DNA from 3 places in the Priestia sp. USM5 genome. Region 3 is predicted to be linked to each of the others. Evidence: riboswitches for the same ligand, from Rfam matches in the RefSeq annotation. Region 3 holds a riboswitch; each other region holds the start of a gene.
The links. A riboswitch is a leader RNA that binds a small molecule or an ion and turns the genes downstream of it on or off. The one in region 3 is predicted to bind cobalamin.

Region 1 (6,689 bases), 1.7 Mb from region 3:
CGTTCAAGCCAACTGAAGCGTAACCCGCAAAAGGACAGCCTCTGGGTTGTCTTTTTTCTCTCTTCAAGATTATAAAAAAGGAGACTAGTATGAAGACTGAACAACTGATTCATTTTTTTAAAGAAGAAGCCATAAAAGCAAATGAACAAACCTTTCCAATCTATGTACAATCATTTACTCATTTATGGACATACAAATGGGGAACACTTGAAAACATTCCAGAAGAAATTGATGACTTAATTACCACACGTGCGTTAGAACTTGGACTTATTCACTTAAAAAAAGCTGACTAATCAATAAGGAAATTAGTCAGCTTTTGTGTTTATAGATCATCAAATCCATTTGCATCTGATGCTTTTGTATATTGTCGTGATTTCTGTTCAAAGAAATCGGTTTTCCCTAAATCTACCTCTTGATAAGCAATAATCCAACGAAGAGGATTTTCAATCGGTGCTTCTGGGAAAGCAGCTCGACCGAAGCCTAACTGATTACAGCGTTTATTCGCCATATATTCAATGTACTGCTGCAGTTCTTTCATCGTAATGCCGTCGAATTTTTCTCCAATAACAGATTCCGCCCATTCAATTTCAAGACGAGCTGCCTCTTGGAACGTTTCAACTACAAACGTTTCTAGCTCCTCCGTACGATAAGCTGGATTTTCATTTAGTACTTCCTTGAAAATCTTTTCAAATAACCCAACGTGAAGCTGTTCATCACGATTGATATAATTAATCATCGTAGATGTCGCCACCATCTTTTGATTTCTCGCAAGATTATAGAAGAACGCAAATCCGCTATAGAAGAAAAGTCCTTCTAAAATAACATCATATACCATAGACTTCAAAAAGTTTTCAACCGTTGCTTCTTCGCTAAATGCTTTATATCCGTTTGTAATAAAGTCATTTCGTGCGCGAAGCTTTTCGTCTGTACGCCAGTATTCAAATACTTCATCTTGTTTTCCTTTTGGTACAAGACTTGATAAAACATATGAATACGAATGATTATGAACCACTTCTTGCTGCGCTAAAATAATCATTAGAGCGTTAATCGAAGAATCGGTTACATAGTCAGCTACTTTGCTAGCATAATCTGATTGAATACTGTCCAGTAGCGCCAGCAGGCCAATAATTTTTAGAAAGCTCTCTTGTTCGTCAGCGGTTAACTGAGGGAACTGTTTAATATCTTGCCCCATATTAATTTCAAACGGCGTCCAGAAATTAGCTAGCATACGCTTGTATTTAGGGAACGCCCATGAAAATCGGACGTCATCCCAGTTTAGAATATTGGAGCTCTTGCCGTTGATGATTCCTGTCGAACGGTTCGGAGCTGTTTCGTTCATTAATTCTCGTTTTAACATGCTTGTCATCAATTATTCACTCCTTTTAACTATGACAGCTTTCACATTCTTCAATGACTTCACTTGATGTTGAACGTACGTAATAGGTCGTTTTTAATTTTTCTTTCCATGCCGTCATATGAAGATCCAGCAGCTCTTTTGCTCGGATATCATTTTGTACATATAAATTGAATGAAATAGATTGATCAATATGACGCTGGCGCTTGGCGTTTTGCTTAATGCTCCAGTGCTGATCAATTAAATAAACGGACTTATAATACCAGTTTGTTGCTGGCGATAAATCTGGTGCCGTCACTGGGATTTTATAGTTTTTCTTTTCCTCTGAATAAAACTTACGGAAAATCGGATCAATACTTGCCGTAGAACCCGCGATAATAGATGTTGATGAATTAGGTGCTACAGCCATTAAATATCCATTTCTTATCCCATTGCTTTGAACTTCGCTACGCAGTTCACTCCACGCTTCGCTCGTATATTCACGTGTTTCAAAATAAGCGCCTGACTCAAAATCTGAGCCTTTAAATAATGGATATGCGCCTTTTTCTTTAGCTAAGTTCATGCTTGCCTGCACGGTTAAGTAAGAAATTTGTTCATACAATTCATCGCAATATGCTACCGCTTCATCTGTCTCCCATGCTATTTTCTTTAAGGCAAGCAAATGGTTCCAGCCAAATGTGCCAAGCCCTACTGCGCGGTACTTTTGATTCGTTAGCTTTGCTTGAAGTACCGGCAAATCATTTAACTCAATAACATTATCAAGCATGCGTACTTGAATTGGAATTAAACGTTCAAGTACATCTTCAGTTACGGCTCTCGCTAAGTTAATAGAAGAAAGATTACATACAACAAAATCGCCCGGATTCTTTGTAATAATAATTTTTCCGTCTTCCGTAATTTCCTCTGTTACGACCGTTGTACTTTGGTTTTGCGTGATTTCTGTACATAAGTTACTGCAGTAAATCATGCCCGCGTGTCGGTTTTGATTAGCTCGGTTAACCGTATCACGATAGAACATATAAGGAGTTCCGGTTTCAAGCTGCGAAAGCATAATGCGCTTGAAGATCTCAATAGCAGGCACTGTTTCTCTTGAAAGCTGTTCATTGTTTACACACTCAGCGTAACGAGTGCGGAACGAACCGCTGCCTTCTTCTTCATCATAAAAATCTTCTAACGAGTAGCCCATCAGCGTACGAACTTCGTGAGGATCGAATAAGTGCCAGTCTTCACGTGCTTCTACTTTTTCCATAAACAAATCTGGCAAACATACGCCAGTGAATAAATCATGCGTGCGCTGGCGTTCATCACCATTGTTCAAACGCGCGTCTAAGAATGAAAAAATGTCTTTATGCCAAACGTCTAAATATACGGCAATAGCTCCTTGTCGTTGACCTAGCTGATCGACACTTACAGCCGTATTATTTAGCTGTTTCATCCATGGAATTGTTCCTGATGATACGCCTTTAAAACCTTTTATATCACTTCCTCGGCTTCTAATATGACCGAGGTAGACACCAATTCCGCCTCCATTTTTACTAAGCGTGGCCAAATCTGTATTGCTATCATAAATACCGCGTAAGCTGTCATCAATCGTATCAATAAAGCAGCTAGATAGCTGTCCGTAGCTCTTTCCTGCGTTTGAGAGTGTTGGTGTGGCAACCGTCATATATAGACTAGAAAGCGCCCAGTACGCTTCTTTTACTAATGCTGTTCGATTTTCTTTCTTTTCTTGAGACATCAGCGTCATAGCAATGATAAGAAAACGTTCTTGCGGTAATTCGTATACACGCTTATCATGTGATGTCGCTAAATAGCGATCTGCTAATGTCAGCAATCCAATGTATGTAAATAAACGATCGCGTTCAGGAATAATGACTGAAGCAATTTCATTAATTTCTTCTTCTGTATATGTTTTTAATAGCTGTTTATTATAAATGCCGATTTTTGTTAGTTCTTGAATAAGCTGATAAAACGAACCGTACTTCTCTTTTTTATCATAACCTCGGTTGTCCGCTGCTTTTCGATATAGTTCGTTTAAGTAGACGTCTGCCGCCACGTACGTCCAATCTGGTTCTTCCATTGAAATACGCTCTAGGGCTGCCAAAATTAGTACGTTTGCAACCTTTTCGTCCGTCATATTTTCCTTTACTGTAACAGTTTGAATAACCTTTTCCTCATACAAAGAAAAATCAAGCTGCGTAAATTCTTTTTTTAAACGTTCAATATATGCAGTTAATTCATGTAGAATTGTAGGCTTTAATGTATTCACCATAAATATGGCTCCTCTCTTCACTTCAAAATAAAAAATCGCTCACCGTACCTCGGTGAGCGAATAGAACGAAGATAGAAGAAGACACTAAGTCTTTTCTCAATCCTCGCTCTACCCTCTCACCTCCCGAAGAAGATAAAACGACATAAAAAAGGCAGGTCTCCTGACTTATGCTTCTTTTTACTTTAAGGCCTTCCCATGATGTTTACTCACAGTGGATCTCCTTATTTCATCAGCATTCACAGTTGCGGGGACAGCTTTGGATTTTCACCAAATTCCCTTTTAAGTCTTTTTATCAGACACCTTTTTCACTGGAAAACACAAAATATAGTATTTTATTATTGTTTAACAAACAACATATTGTGTTATGTTATAAACACATTATATAGGACAACTTAGAAAACTATCAACCTATTTTCAAAAATAATTTTGTTTTTTACGATAAAATCCTTCGACTTTTTTCATCAAACTACTCCATCATAACATGTTTTGACACGCTTGATGGAACAATGTGCTCTTTTTAAAAAATTTGTCCTATTTTTCTACTAAACATTGCCAACATCAATAAAAAAACCGTTTTTCATAAAAAACGGTTTTTAATTATTTGTATTCTTTTTCAAATGCTGTGATTGTTTTGATAAACTTTTTATCAATATCGTATCCGATCCCCGGTTTTTCCTTCACCTTTATTACTCCGGCTTCTACCTCTACTTCGGGCTTAATAATATCTTTTTCCCAATAGCGAGACGACGCAGAAATGTCACCTGGTATCGTGAAAGAAGGCAGTGTGGCAAGGGCGATGTTATGAGCTCGTGAAATCCCGGCTTCTAACATTCCGCCAACCCAAAGCCTTACACCATGTAGGGCGCATAAATCATGAATTTTTTTTGCTACAGACATTCCGCCAACTCGACCGATTTTCACATTGATAATCTTGCAGCTTTTTTGTTCGATTGCATGACGTGCATCTTCATAGCTCACAATACTTTCATCTAAGCAAATCGGCGTCTTCATTTGCTTTTGTAATAATCGATGATCAAGGATATCATCCGAACTTAACGGCTGTTCGATCATCATTAAATTCAATTCATCTAGTTTTTTCAATGAATCACTATCGCTTAACGTATAGGCTGAATTGGCATCAGCCATAAGAGGAATGCTTGGAAATTCATCTCGAATTTGTTTCAGTAGCTCATAGTCAGCGCCTGGCTTAATTTTCACTTTAAAGCGCTTATAACCATCTTTCATATAAGTCTTTATTTGTTCTTTCATGATGGAAATATCATTTAAGCCAACTACCACTCCAGCTTCTACAGCAGGCCTTATTCCGCCAATTACTTCAGCTAAGGGCTTATTTTGGCGCTTTGCATACAAATCCCATACAGCACAGTCCAAAGCTGCTTTAGCCATGTTGTTCCGCTTTAGAGGTTTGAATAACTTTTGAACATCCTCTGGTTTTTGAAGCTGCTGGTGAAGAAGCGAAGGAATTAAAAAATCGTCTAACATATGAAAACATGTCTGAATCGTTTCTTCCGTATACCAAGGAGATGAAAAAGCAACGACTTCTCCCCATCCTGTAAATCCTTTTTCATCTTCTACTTCAAGCAAAATCAATTCTCGATCCTGGACCGTACCATAGCTTGTTGAAAAAGGAGAAAGAAGCTTCATGTCAATTTTATAAAGATGTACTTTTTTGATAATCATCGATTAAATTCCTTTCTGTATGAACGATGATAGCTTCCGGCGTATGATTTTATTAGAGGCCGTTCGCGGCAGCTCCTCTACTCGAACGAAATACTTTGGAAGTTTGTACTTTGCTAAAAATTGTTGAATGTGTAAAGATAACTCTTCATCTGAAACGTCTTCGTTTATAACAATGCATGCTGCAGGAACTTGTCCCCATTTTCCATCGGCTACTCCCGTTACACCGGCCTCTTTAACAGCGGGATGCTTCAACAAAACATTTTCAATTTCAGCTGGATATACATTTTCTCCACCTGAAATAATAAGGTCCGAACGTCTGTCTAATACATATAGAAAGCCTTCTTCATCCACTTTCCCGATATCTCCTGTATAGAACCAGCCTTGTTGAAGGGCTTTTTTAGTAGCTTCAGGTTTATTTAAATATCCTTTTGTAACATTTGGACCTTTAACAATGATTTCTCCTGCTTCACGTGTTTCATTTCCATTCTCATCTACAATTTTCATTGCACACGGAAATAATGGTTTACCTGCTGATCCCAGTTTTCGCAAACTATCTTCAGGTGAAAGCGTAACGAACTGTGAAGATGTTTCTGTCATTCCATACGTTTGATAAACAGGAATTTCTTTATTCACACAAGCCTCTAAAATAGTAAGCGGTGCGGGTCCTCCTCCTAAAAGCATACAGCGAAATGTATTTGGGTATTTACGTTCAGCTAATTCATCCAGCATATTCGATAGCATGGAAGTGACAACCGAAATAATTGTTACTCCTTTGTTTTCAATGGCTTCATTCACCGCTCTTGCTTCAAATCGTTCTTCTAAAATGATTTTCATTCCGTAAAAGACGCTCCGCATTAAAATGGATAATCCGCTAATATGAAACAAAGGAACCGCTATAAGCCAGCAGTCTTTTTCATTTAATCCTAAATTAAGCGCTGAACCAATGGAACTCCACCAGTGATTTCCATATGTCTGCAGCACTCCTTTTGGATTACCTGTTGTTCCAGACGTATACATAATGGTGAACGTCTCCTCGAGATTCCACGTTTTCTGAAAATACGTTTCTGTTTCTGGAGAACTTTTTAAAGAAGATAAAGGAAGCTGAGTAATGGAACTTTGGAACTCTCTCGTTAAAAATGCTTCATCCGTAATAAGCAACGACACGTTTGCATCTGTTAGCTGATAATTGATTTCTTCATTTGTCAAACGCGTATTGACGAGCAGCACCCGAGCGCCAATATAAGAAACCGCATGTAAAATCTCAATAAACTCCACGCTGTTTTTCATGCATAAAGCAATGGTATCACCTTGCTTTACACCGTTAAACGAAAGCTGCTGCGCTACTTTTTGAACACGCTTATG
Region 2 (6,689 bases), 2.6 Mb from region 3:
ACATTTCTTTTTACGGGCTTTTACACTACATAATGTAGTGTTTTTCAAATACACTTAAAGGAGGAAGTAAAGTGAATAAAAACGTCGAAATTGGGTCGCTTATTATTCGTTTAGTATTAGGTTTTACATTTTTAGTACACGGCTTTCAAAAATGGCAAGGGGGAATTGAAAATACAGTAGGCTTCTTCGATAGCTTAGGAATCCCTGGTTTCATGGCATATATTGTGGCAACAATTGAACTTGTAGGTGGGGTTCTGATTATTCTTGGTCTAGCAACAAGAGTCGTAGCTGCTTTATTTGTGGCAGTTATGCTTGGCGCTATTTTTACAGCCAAGCTTAAAAGCGGATTCGTTGGCGGGTTTGAGTTTGATATTGCCTTAATTGCCATGTCTGCTCACTTATTTGTTGCAGGAAGCCAGTTCCTTGCTCTTGATAAAGTGGTATTTAAAAAGAAAGAAACTGCTTTTTCTCTTCAAGAAGAAAGCAGTAAATAAAAAAGAAAGCTTATACTCTCCCAATATAAGCTTTCAGGTTAGTCCCGCCGTTTGAGGCGGGCTTTTTTTATATTTGAAGCAGCAAATTCGCAAATAAAGAAGAACGCTCGGACAACGTATCAATTTGAATATGTTCATATTCTGCATGTATTCCTTTTCCGCATGCTCCTAATCCATCCAACGTGGGAATGCCAATAGCCGCTGTAAAATTGCCATCACTTCCGCCTCCAACAGCTGCTTCTTCTAATTTCATACCCAGTTTGGCCGCAATCAACTGAGCGCATTCAAATAACTCTTCCGTTTGTTTAGACTTAACCATTGGAGGACGGTTCATGCCTCCTGTTACTTCAATCTTAATCCCTTTTAAAATGGGCGTTAAATTCAAAATAATATCCGTCATACGTTTTGCTTCTTCTTCTGTAGAAACACGTAAATCCACGTGCGCTTCTGCATATTCCGGCACTACATTCGTACCGCTGCCTCCGGTAAATGTCCCAACGTTCACCGTTGTACCTTTTTCATAATCGGTTAAGCTCTGCAGAAAAATCACTTGGCGCGCTAGCTCTTCAATAGCATTGATTCCTTCTTTGTGGTGATTACCAGCGTGGGCTGCTCGTCCCCACACCTTTACGGTGAAAATCCCCGCTCCTTTGCGCGACGTTTTTAACGCACCTGAACCCGCCACCGCAGGTTCTGCTACTAGCACTGCTTCACTTCTTTGTGCTTCTTCTTCTATATATTTTTTAGAGGAAATTGATCCAATCTCTTCATCTGAATTGCAGAAAAACACAATTTTTTTATCCATTTCTAAGCCGAGCTCTTGAATCGCTTTAATTGCCCATATTGATTGCACAATGCCGCCTTTCATATCTAAAATTCCCGGACCATAAAGCTTGTTTCCTTCTGTTCTTAGACTCAGCCTTCCCTTTTCCCATACCGTGTCAAAGTGACCGATAATTAAAAGCTGCTTCTCTCCTTCTCCAATCGTAAATTTCAAGTGGTTTCCTACTTCTTTTTCTTCTATGATTTCATACCCTACGCCTAAACGCTTCTGAAACAGCTGCGTTAAATACATTCCACACTGATCCACTAACTCTTTACTGTAGGACGGTGATTCTTTTTTCACAAATCCAACTAAATCTTCGAGCATCTCTTGTTCATGTTCTTTTAAATAACTAAATACGCTTTGTTCTACCATTACCTGACTCAAATCAATTCCTCCTCCAAACAACCCCTGCTGCTTGTGCATTCATTGCTTTTATTTATCGTACGTATGAGTATGTTCTACGTTTCACATAACGACCTTAAATTATCCTTAATTATAATGGTTTTCAGACAATTTTCCATCCTTAAAATACAGATAATACTTTAACTTATTCATAACCGACCGAAAATAGCCATAAACTTCAACAAATTTATACAAAAAAGCTTCAATCTTCAACAGATTAAAGCTTTCATTTTATTAATTGACATTTATTTTGATATTTTTCCCTTTTGACTTCACACTTACAAAAACAAACATAGACACTAAAAAAACAAACAAAATAACGCCAACCATTTCAAAGTTTACTTCGGCCCATGGATTAAAGACAGTGAATGCTAAGTAGAAGGACACCCCGTATGCGAGGATAACAATAACCCAGCCCATCAAGCGGGAAGCAGATTGCCCAAACTTACTCGATTCATTCACCATTTTATGTACAATCAGTGAATCGATTGTATCTGTCAGCATCATACCAAACATAAATACTAGTCCTAATAAAAGCGGCGTATATTTGCCTGCGTTCCCTACAGCTAGAGACCACACGGCCGTTTGACTGACCGTTTCAGCCGCTAGGGCAAACAGCGCTCCTACAAGAATAATTAAAAAAGGATTCGTTGTTCCTTTTGCGATTTTCGGAATAAACTTCCCTTTTAACCCGCTCACCTGAAACTCTTCTTCTTTGTTTTTAGTTCGAAGCAAATGATATGTGTTTAATGTCCCAATCAGAAAGAGAGAGATGATAGATACCCAAGATGCAAAATGATCGAAATATGCTGGAAACGTAAAATTCTTCATCACTACGCCCAGCACCCCGGCCGTGACGGCCACCATTCCTCCATGACCTAGTGAAAACAGCGTTCCGACCCACGGAGCAAAACGGCTGCCCATTCGCCAATTATATCGGGTCTGGCCATCAATAAAAGCTAAGTGATCTGCATCTAATCCGTGCCTGATTCCTAATAAAAAGACAAGTAAAAAAACTGATAAACCTTCCATTTCCTACACTCCTTTTTTTAAAATAAAACGTAAAAAAGCCTCAATTCTATAGAAATTGAGGATGTGTCGGCATATGAAAATAAACAGTAATTGCTCACTGCGTACCTTGATACACCGCCTCTTTCCTAGAAGAGTCAAGTGTACAGAATAGGTAGGTCTCCTGGCTTGAGATCATCATTTTCTACCGCCTTCCCCGTTTTGAGTGACGATAAGATAGAAAACTCCCTGCTTACAGTGGCTGGACCGCTCGAGATTTGCACTCGATTCCCTGTTACCTCTTACGCTATGTAAGAGCACCTAAACTGTGCGAATGATTCATTTTCTTCCTCATTATACTAGTACTCCTTACAAATGAATAGAGAAAATTCAAATAAAAAAGCCCTGCTGAGCTTTACATGCTTAGCAGGGCTTTTTAAAGCAATTAAACTACTTCTACCGTTACGTCTACGTTGCCGCTGATTGCTTTTGAATACGGGCAGTATGAGTGGGCTAGGTCTACATATTTTTTAGCTGTTTCTAAATCTAAACCTTCGATATGAGCTTCAAGCGCTACAGCAATTTTCACTCCTTGATCAGCTTTATCTGGAAGCAGCTGAACCGTAGCTTTTACTTCACTGCTTTTAATTTCTACGTTATGTTTTTTCAACATAAATTCTAACGCGCTGTTGAAACAAGCACTGTATCCAGCTGCAAATAGCTGCTCTGGGTTTGTTGCTGTTGTTGCTTCTCCACCAAGCGCTGGAGGTGTTGCAACGTCTAAATTAAAGATATTATCTAAAGAATGAACTTCTCCTGTTCTTCCACCTGTGTTAACGACTGTCGTTTCATATAAAGCTTTCATGTATAAATCTCTCCTCTTTTTTAGTAATTTTATTAAAATTTTTTATTTATCGTTTCTGTAATTTAATTGTACACAATTCAATTTTAAAAAACAAGTGTTAAATACATTAAAAATTTTCCAATAAAAAAAGCCGCGTATATGCGACTTTTTCTTAATAATATTGAGACTGTTCGTCATAAGGTGATTTTCGAAAAATAGACAAGTTGGTAATAGCCCTCATCAGTTTCGTATTAAAAATAACATAATGAATAAACAGCGCCAGCACGCAGCCTAAAGCGGCTCCTGTTAACACATCGAATGGATAGTGAACGCCAACCCATACGCGTGAAAATGCAATGAGTGCACCCATGACAACCCACATGCGCCCTGAACGTTTGAAATGCAGCCAGATGGTAAAAGTGATAACTAATGCAGATGTAGCATGATCGCTTGGAAATGAAGAATTCGCGGCGTGATCAATAAGCTGATTCACGTGGTGAGAGATAAACGGACGATCTCGATAAGCAAATAAACTAATCACTTTATTGATAATGACTCCTGTGGCACAAGCACATAAAGCTTGAAATGCTACAACACGGCTGCCGTTTTTATTAATAAGTAAAAACAAGACGAGTAAAACAATAAGTACATACTGGGCATAATCTGCAAAGAATACCATTAGCGAATCTACAAACTTCACATGCGAGGCGTACTGATTCACCGCATGGAAAATGGTATAGTCTACTGAATTAATAGCTGATAACATAATCGAAATCCTTTCTTATTTTTAAATGTCATTAGCTATCTTATCAGTTTCTTGGGAAAATGAACATGTTTTTGTCAGAGGCTTCCTAACTGGTATTTATAAATGACTTAGTCAGGCTGAGTGGTAAGCCAACAGATTTTTGCCCATTAACTTACCTGCGAATGATCCACGATGTTTTGTTGCAAAAAGATTTCTTCTAAAGAAGGCTCTTCTACGTGAATTTGATAAATATCGATGCCGCATTGAATCAATTCGCGAATAATCAGAGGGATATTTCTCTCTTTTTGAAGCATCACTTTTGTGTACGTGTGATGGTATTCCACGTCCGGACTCACCGTACGGAAAAACTGTTGAATATATGCTTTATGACTGCTTGGGTAAGGATCATGTTTAATCATCACCGTTTTTTTCGCTTGGTATTGAAAACGCAGTTCTTCCATTGTCCCTTCTACTAAAATAACACCATTTTTCATAATCGCTACACGTGTACAAATCTTCTCAACTTCATTTAAATTATGAGACGTCATAAAAATTGTCTTGCCTTGATTTTGAAGTTCTCTTATTAATTCATGAATGTGGAGAGCAGATTCAATATCTACTCCAGAAGTTGGTTCATCTAAAAAGACAAGATCTGGGTCTGTTACAATCGCTTGAGCAATTCCTAACTTCTTTTTCATTCCAAATGAAAACTTTCCAACTTTCTGATGGTCATGTCCTTCTAATCCTACTTTCTTCAGTACATTACTACAGTGTTCTTTAGAAAAACGATGTCCGTTTATCTTTAAAAAATAGCGCAAATGATTGAGTGCCGTCATCTCATCATAAAAGGTAGCATAGTCAGGAAGCACGCCTATTTTCTTCTGAAGCTCTAAATCAATATCACTCTGTCCCAGCAGCGTAAATTCTCCCGCTGAAGGAAATGAAACGCCAGTAAGCATATTAATAAATGTAGACTTCCCTGCTCCGTTTCTCCCTAAAAATCCGTAAATTTCTCCTTGTGGTACCTGTAAATTAATACTGTTAACAATTGTTTTTGATCCATACTTTTTAGTTAATTTACTTGTTTCTATAGCATACATATTATACTTCTCTCCTTTTAAAACTCCAAAGTGCCGTACATAGACAAAGTGCTGCAAAAATAAGAAGAACCGTTAAATACCCTTTCTCCAACTTTAAATAGTAGTAAGGTGTCACATACTTAAACCATGCAATGTACGCTTTTGATGAAAATATGCTCCATACGCTCAGTACCGGTAAAACAATTGATAAAATAATTGATAAAAACATAGTATGAATTGGATTTGATAGTAAAGCTGAAAGCATTAAAACAGATGAAATGATACAAGTAGTGAATAGCAGGCACTCTAAAAATATATAAAAAGAAAAATGATGCGAAATAAAACCAATCAGTAGAAATGAAATAGAGATACAAACAAGCCAGAAACAACAAATTCCTAAGAATTTTCCTAGTACAATACGCTCTCTTGATGTTTTGGTAACTAAAAACCTGGCTGTTCTTGTTTTAATTTCTTGATTAATAACATTGTGAGAAAGACTTGAAATAAACAAGGGTCCGAATCCGAGAAGCATCACCAAAATTCCCCCGTTGGCTCCATCTCGAATCTGTGCGCTCGTCAGTTGACCTCCAAGTTGACTAACTAGATGGGCTATTCCATAGGAAGCACCGCATACGATTAAAATAACGATAATTGATTTAACACTTTTAAATAAGCTTTGAAACTCTTTTACACTAATGGCCCACATTTTTAAAATCTCCTTTTTACATAAGTTTGACTGCTATCATCCAACAAAAGGATGATTTATTCCCTCAGGTAAAGCTTTTTTCTCTTTGGGCTTTCCGTTCCAAGAAAAATTTGTCCATATGCGCAGCAGCTTTTCCACCGGTCCAGTTTGAAATTTTTGCACGTACATATAACTTCCGATAAGCTGAATTCCGTAAATACCTATGCAGACAAAAACCCCTGCAATCATTCCGAGCTTTCCGAAATAACCTAATCCATAACCATAAAAAATCGTCGTGCATATAACCGTTTGCATTAAATAATTACTAAGCGATATCCTGCCTACGCTTTCAAAAGCCTTCATCAAAAATGACTTTTCGTATTTCGCATATAGCCAAGCAAAGCCTGCAATATAACCAAGAGATAAGAGACTCCCACCTAACATATGTGTAGAACCAGCCCAATTAGCATCTGGCCATACGTACATAGTTCCTTTTAACAGCAAGCTAAGCGGAATCAACACGGCCGCCCAACGGCCATACTGTTTTTGATTAGCTGAAGCGTCGTAAAACCAATTTTTCTTCCCCGCATACATACCAAACAAAAA
Region 3 (6,689 bases):
CCATCGAGGTAACGGCTGTACGTCAGTATGTTGCGTTTTGGCTTCCTGGTCTAACTAAACATGGTTCTGAATCGCCTACTACAATCGGCTGGTTATTTCAGTTCGCGTTATTAACGCTATTTTTTATCATTAACTACGTAAGTGTAAAAGCATTTGCTAAGTCAAATGTTATTATATCTGTGTTCAAATATGCGGTTCCTCTTACAATTATCGTCGTGTTAGCTTATCACTTTAAATCAGCTAACTTTACAACTGGCGATTTTACTCCGTTTGGTTTTAATGGTATTCAAGCAGCCATTTCAACAGGTGGCGTTATGTTTGCTTACCTAGGACTTCACCCTATTGTTTCTGTAGCCAGTGAAGTTAAAAACCCGCAGCGTAATATTCCAATCGCGCTCATTATCTGTATTGTACTTTCAGCGATTATTTACACAGCACTGCAAGTATTGTTCATTGGTAACATTCCGGCTGATATGCTATCAGGAGGATGGGGAACAATTCAAGAGCAATTCTCTTTACCATTTAAAGATATTGCACTTATTTTAGGCCTTGGCTGGTTAGTAACGCTTGTTATTTTTGATGCTATTTTATCACCAGGCGGTAACGGGAACATCTTCATGAATACAACTTCTCGTTTAGTTTATGCTTGGTCTCGTAATGGAACACTATTTAAACGTTTCTCAAAAGTAGATAAGAAAACAGGAATTCCACGTGCGTCACTATGGCTATCGTTTGGAATGTCCGTATTCTGGACACTGCCATTTCCTTCTTGGGAAGCGCTAGTAAACGTATGTTCAGTAGCACTTATTCTGTCTTATGCGATTGCGCCAATTTCAGCTGCTGCATTCAGAGTAAATGCAAAAGACCTTAAAAAGCCTTTCAAATTAAAAGGCATGAGCGTTATTGCTCCTGTGTCATTTATCTTCTGTTCATACATCGTATATTGGTCAGGATGGACGACAATTTCTTGGCTTCTAGGATCACAGCTTCTAATGGTTGTTATCTACGTAGCATTTAAGAAATACGTACCAACTGACGTTGTAAAATTTGCACAGCAGCTTAAATCTGCTTGGTGGCTAGTTGCTTATTATATTATTATGCTTGTTATCTCTTACCTAGGCTCATTTGGTGGAGGACAAGGTGTGCTAAGCAACCCGCTTGACTTAATTTTAATTGCTCTTGTTTCAATCGGTATTTTCTACTGGGCGAAATACACGGGTTTGCCAAAAGCAGTTATCGATACGGATGATTAATAAAAAACACGGCATGAATTCATGCCGTGTTTTTCGTTTGTATAGGGGCGTACTCTATTTATTTATCAAACAGCCACGTTTTTAAGATAGCAGCATACTCACGAAAGTAGGCTTGAAGTTTAATTGAATTTGGTGTCTTTGCACCTAAAGGATAAACGTCAAAACCTTGACGCTTGGCAATAATAGAGGCGCGAAATAAATGAAAATCACTGCTAACAAGCACGACTTTTTTGTGTTGAATATCAACTTTCTTTTTAGTGAAAGTGAAATTCTCAAAAGTAGAAGTTGACTGATCCTCTTTTATCATTCGATTCTTTTTAATTCCTTCTTTTCGTAGAAAACGATAGGCTGCTTCTGCTTCAGAAATTTCTTCATCGGATCCTTTTCCACCCGTTACGATAACTTTTGTTTGTTTATGAGTCTTTAAATAAGATAAAGCCGTTTTTGCTCGTTCTTTTAAACTAGGAGACATTTGATCTCCGTCTACTTTCGAACCTAAAATGAGCACATAATCTGCTTTTTGCGGAACAGGCTGATGAGCGGTTTGATACATACAAAAAGACATGATTACAGCATAAAGAACAAGCAAACTAATAAAGATATAAATGATTTTTTTCTTCAACTACGAGCACCTTCCTAGCTATTTCATAAGATGTTTGGAAAATAATTGTTATTATAGCATACGAGACCCAAATAAGTATAAACACAGTAATATATAATAATAGAAGAAAATCGTTATTGTGAATGGTTATAAAATTCGTTACAATAAAGAATAAATGATTTTAAAAGTGCCTCTAAGGAGGATAATAGGGAAATCGGTGTAAATCCGGTGCAGCCCCCGCTACTGTAAATGTGGATGAACCTGCAAAGACCCACTAGTCAAACTAGGAAGGATGCAGAAGTAAAATGAAGCATAAGCCAGGAGACCTGCTTTTAAAAACCCCTTATTTTTCGGTGGGAGAAATAAGTCAAGACAATGTGTTAATGAGCGCATGACCAAACCTTGACTTTTACAGTTAAGGTTTTTTTATGTGATAGGGAGTGGAAAAAGTGAAAAAAGGAAAACCTCTTATGATTCAAGGAACGCACTCAGACGCTGGAAAAAGCATGATTGCTACAGCGTTTTGCCGTATTTTTAAAGAAGACGGCTATCAAACTGCACCGTTTAAATCGCAAAATATGGCGCTTAATTCATACATTACAATGGATGGAAAAGAAATTGGAAGAGCGCAAGGAATTCAAGCTGAAGCGGCTGGAGTAGAAGCAACAACCAATATGAATCCTATTTTAATTAAACCAACTCGTGATCATGAATCTCAAATTGTCGTTCATGGAAAGCCGCTTCGTAATATGTTTGCTTTTCAGTATCGGCAAGAATTTTTTAATGAAGGTTTGAACGTTATCACGGAGTCTTATAAAGAGCTTGCCAATCATTATGATCGAATTGTGATTGAAGGTGCTGGAAGTCCTGCTGAAGTGAATTTGAACGATCGGGAACTGGTAAATATGCGCGTAGCAAAGATAGCCCAAGCCCCTGTTGTGTTAGTAGGAGACATTGATAAAGGAGGGGTTTTTGCGAGTCTGGTGGGTACTCTTCAATTGCTTCCAGATGAACATAAACCTAGAGTAATTGGAGTGTTAATCAATAAATTCCGAGGAGACTTAGAGCTTTTAAAACCGGGGTTGAAGTGGTTTGAAGAATACACGGGAGTTCCGGTACTAGGAGTGATTCCTTATATGCACGACGTGGAAATTGACGCTGAAGATTCGCTATCACTCAGAAATTACTCAACGCTTGTGAATCCGTTAAAAGAAATCGATATTGCGGTTATCTCGTATCCTCGCATCTCAAATTTTACGGACATTGATCCTCTAAGCTTAGAAGAAGACTGTCATGTGAGACTTGTAACCAAGCCATCACAACTAGGTACGCCTGATTTAATTGTTTTACCAGGAAGCAAAAATACGATTGAAGATGCGCAGTTTTTACAAGAAAGCGGCCTGGATCTAGCCATTAATCAAGTCTTGAACGCAACGAACGCTCACGTTATTGGCATCTGCGGGGGATATCAAATGTTAGGCGAGACAATTACGGACCCCGATGCAGTAGAGTCCCGGATTGAATCTATTAAAGGGCTGTGTTTGCTTCCAGTGGAAACCGTTATGAAAACCAGCAAAAAAACAGAAAGAGTTTCTGGATATGTTCAGTTAGAGAGTGAGAAGGTTTCAATTGAAGGCTATGAAATTCATATGGGAAAGACGATTTCTAAAAGCATGACGGAAGCCTTTGCGGTGGTAGATGATCAAAAAGAAGGAACGGTTAAAGACAACATCATTGGCACGTATGTTCATGATGTGTTTCATAACGATGCTTTGCGCAGAGCTTTGCTTAATCAAATTCGTAAACATAAAAAATTGCCGCCTATTACGGATACATTCAACAGTCGCCTGCAAAAAGAGGAGTCTTTTTCAAAAGCAGCAGCATATGTGAGAGAAGCTGTAGATATGGAAAAGCTGTATCATTTAATAGACAACTATAAAAGCCCGGAGCAAGCACAAAAAGTGTAGCTTGTAGAGGTTTTCGCTTGTTTTTTCACCGAGAACTTTAGTACGCTATTCTACGTTGCCTAGTTCAACAGTCTAGCACTCGTAACAAATAAAAGATGATTGTTTCCAATACTATGTAGGATGGAAACATGGTTTATGGACAGGAAAATGAATGGTTAATGTAATGTAAAACATCACGCCTCGTTTCCTAGAGGAGCTGAAAGTATTGATTTTTAAACGTATTTTTTTAAACAAAGCATCTATTTTATACATAGTCAGTTTATTTATTGTATGTACTTCGGTGATTATGGGAGTATTTATTGGTACAGTTTCGTTAACCGTAGGAGATACAATCAAAATTATTATTGGCCACCTTACCGGACTATCCTTATATCATGGTCCGGAAAACATGGATTTAATCATTTGGCAAATTCGTTTTCCAAGAGTACTGGTGGCATTTTTAGTAGGAGCTTCGCTTTCAATAGCAGGGGCTGCCTTTCAAGGGCTATTAAGAAACTCTCTTGCGGATCCTTACACGATCGGAGTTTCCTCAGGTGCAACCCTTGGCTCTGTCATGGCAATTTATTTTCACTGGAGTATTTTTGGTTTGTCTATCTTCACGCTGCCTGTAGTCGGCATCGTATCTGGTTTTATTACTCTTCTTTTAGTTTTTGGTATTACGAAACTCGCAAGCGGCAATTTGGCCAATGAAACCATCATCTTAGCGGGGATTATTTTATCATCCTTTATGAGCGCGCTTATTTCATTAATTGTAGCTCTTTCTCCTGAAGAAGATGTAAGGCAGGTTTTATATTGGCTAATGGGAAGCGTATCAATGAGAGGATGGTCGCATATTCAAATTTTAGGGCCGTTCTTTTTAGTCGGTACGATTATGCTGCTGTTACATGTGAAAGAGCTGAACGGCTTAGCATTTGGCGATCAATCCGCTCAATTTATGGGGATAGACGTAAAGAAGAAAAAAAGAATGATTTTAATAGGTGCATCCGTATTAACCGGGGCTGCGGTATCAGTATCTGGGGCAATTGGATTTGTTGGCTTAGTTATTCCCCACGTAGTGCGTCTCGTAGCGGGAGCTAATCATAAGCATGTACTGCCGCTTTCTATTTTAATCGGAGGAAGTTATTTGGTTTTAGCCGATTTATTAGCAAGAACGATATTAGAACCTCGTGAACTGCCGATTGGAGTCGTAACCGCCTTAATTGGTTCGCCAATTTTTACGCTGCTGCTTGTAAAAGAACGTATGCGGAAAAGAGGAATATCATGATTGAACTATATAATGTGACGGGAGGATACGATAAACAGAAACCGACCGTTCGTGACATCACGTTCACCGTAGACAAAGGTTCTTTTGTTGCTTTACTAGGACCAAATGGAAGCGGAAAAACAACGCTTATTCGCTTAATTATGAATGTATTAACCACTCAATCAGGAGAAGTGAAGGTAGAAGGGAAGTCAGTGAAGGCTTATTCACCAAAACAACTGGCGCAAAAAGTTGCAGTCATGACGCAAGAAAATCAAATTGGATTAGAATTTACGGTTCAAGAAATTGTTTCACTGGGACGTTATCCTTATCAGGCAAAAGGTTTGTTTAGCACTGTATCAGCACAGGATGAAGAAGTGGTAGAAAGCGTGATGAAATTAACAAACGTCTGGCACTATCGAAATCATACCTTTCAATCGCTGAGCGGTGGAGAAAAACAGCGGGTTTTACTTGCTAAAGCACTGGCGCAAGAACCTGACTACTTACTTCTTGATGAACCAACGAATCACTTAGATGTAAAACATACGATGGAACTGCTTCAGCTGTTAAAAACGTTACAGCAGGAAATGAGCTTGACGGTTCTGGCCATTTTGCATGATCTCAACATTGCCTCGCTGTTTGCAGATAATGCCGTATTATTGAAAGATGGAAGAGTAGAAGAAACGGGGATGGATGCCATTTTTCAGGATGCAGCTACGTTAAAAAGAGTATATGGCGTTGATTTGCATGTATTTCACCATCCCGCTGTGAACAAGCGGCAAATTGCTTTTGTGCCGCCGTATCAATATCCAGAGACGGACTTCCATGAGTTGTATCAGTTGCAAAAGGAACCGGGCAAGCTATGTTTATCCTTTGCTCGTCCTTTGAGAACTGTTTCACTGGGTTCCAATGAAACAGGTCTAGACTGGTGTCAAGAAATTGTTCAACAGCAAAGCAGTTCTAACACGGCGTGGAAATCTGCGTCTTTATCTAGTCATGAAGTTCGCTTAAAAGACGATAAAGGTTACTCGTGGCTGACTGTACTGACACATGGACAAAAAGAGAATGAAATGAATATTGTTCTACTAACAAATACACCGCTTTCGGACGCGAACTTACTTCATGCTGCGATGAAGGTAATTGAATACCGGGCTTTCTTAGGAAAAACAGGCCGTATTGTTGTAGCATCATCTCATCATAAAGAAGAAAATCAAGAAGAAATTTCAGCGTTCTTAATGGAACGCCTACAGAAAGAATTACAACTATTTATGGAAACAAAAATGACCGACAATTGCTTTAAATAAGCAGTAGCGGTCATTTTTTATTCTTCGGAGTGATCAGGCTTTTCTGTTTCACCTCCTGAACTCATCGTTGTCTCAGTTGTATGTTCATCAATCTTTTTTTCTTTTAGCTTAACAGAAAATAAGTCTTTGACTTCTTCATCCACTTGATCGGAGTCAGCGCTGTAAGTTGTACCAATGTTTAAGTGGCCGGTCAAATCTTTAATGCCTAGCTGGCCAAAATTATTACTAAGGTCAATTTTGTCTAACAATACTTTTTCCACCATAATTTTTTCAACAACAATGGACTGCTTTGGCTGAGTTACTTCATCAATCTTTTTGTCAAGA

Region 1: another riboswitch for cobalamin. It lies ahead of ACWATA_RS00125 (ribonucleoside-diphosphate reductase subunit alpha); the one in region 3 lies ahead of ACWATA_RS09585 (cobyric acid synthase).
Region 2: another riboswitch for cobalamin. It lies ahead of ACWATA_RS22755 (HoxN/HupN/NixA family nickel/cobalt transporter); the one in region 3 lies ahead of ACWATA_RS09585 (cobyric acid synthase).

Annotation. Positions count from the first base shown of each region.
Region 1 is NZ_JBSGKN010000001.1:16,304-22,992, reverse strand. Features, by position in the region: gene ACWATA_RS00140 (DUF1540 domain-containing protein) at 1-23, shown strand, start outside; gene ACWATA_RS00135 (hypothetical protein) at 90-293, shown strand; gene ACWATA_RS00130 (ribonucleotide-diphosphate reductase subunit beta) at 323-1,366, opposite strand; gene ACWATA_RS00125 (ribonucleoside-diphosphate reductase subunit alpha) at 1,383-3,626, opposite strand; cobalamin riboswitch at 3,760-3,945, opposite strand; gene menC (o-succinylbenzoate synthase) at 4,224-5,327, opposite strand; gene ACWATA_RS00115 (o-succinylbenzoate--CoA ligase) at 5,331-6,689, opposite strand, start outside.
Region 2 is NZ_JBSGKN010000001.1:4,326,443-4,333,131, forward strand. Features, by position in the region: gene ACWATA_RS22745 (DoxX family protein) at 72-494, shown strand; gene ACWATA_RS22750 (M20 family metallopeptidase) at 562-1,725, opposite strand; gene ACWATA_RS22755 (HoxN/HupN/NixA family nickel/cobalt transporter) at 1,957-2,754, opposite strand; cobalamin riboswitch at 2,888-3,070, opposite strand; gene ACWATA_RS22760 (organic hydroperoxide resistance protein) at 3,176-3,595, opposite strand; gene ACWATA_RS22765 (undecaprenyl-diphosphatase) at 3,747-4,340, opposite strand; gene ACWATA_RS22770 (ABC transporter ATP-binding protein) at 4,487-5,419, opposite strand; gene ACWATA_RS22775 (ABC transporter permease) at 5,421-6,104, opposite strand; gene ACWATA_RS22780 (DUF418 domain-containing protein) at 6,141-6,689, opposite strand, start outside.
Region 3 is NZ_JBSGKN010000001.1:1,744,474-1,751,162, forward strand. Features, by position in the region: gene ACWATA_RS09575 (APC family permease) at 1-1,253, shown strand, start outside; gene ACWATA_RS09580 (YdcF family protein) at 1,312-1,875, opposite strand; cobalamin riboswitch at 2,023-2,202, shown strand; gene ACWATA_RS09585 (cobyric acid synthase) at 2,295-3,821, shown strand; gene ACWATA_RS09590 (FecCD family ABC transporter permease) at 4,027-5,085, shown strand; gene ACWATA_RS09595 (ABC transporter ATP-binding protein) at 5,082-6,365, shown strand; gene ACWATA_RS09600 (hypothetical protein) at 6,383-6,689, opposite strand, start outside.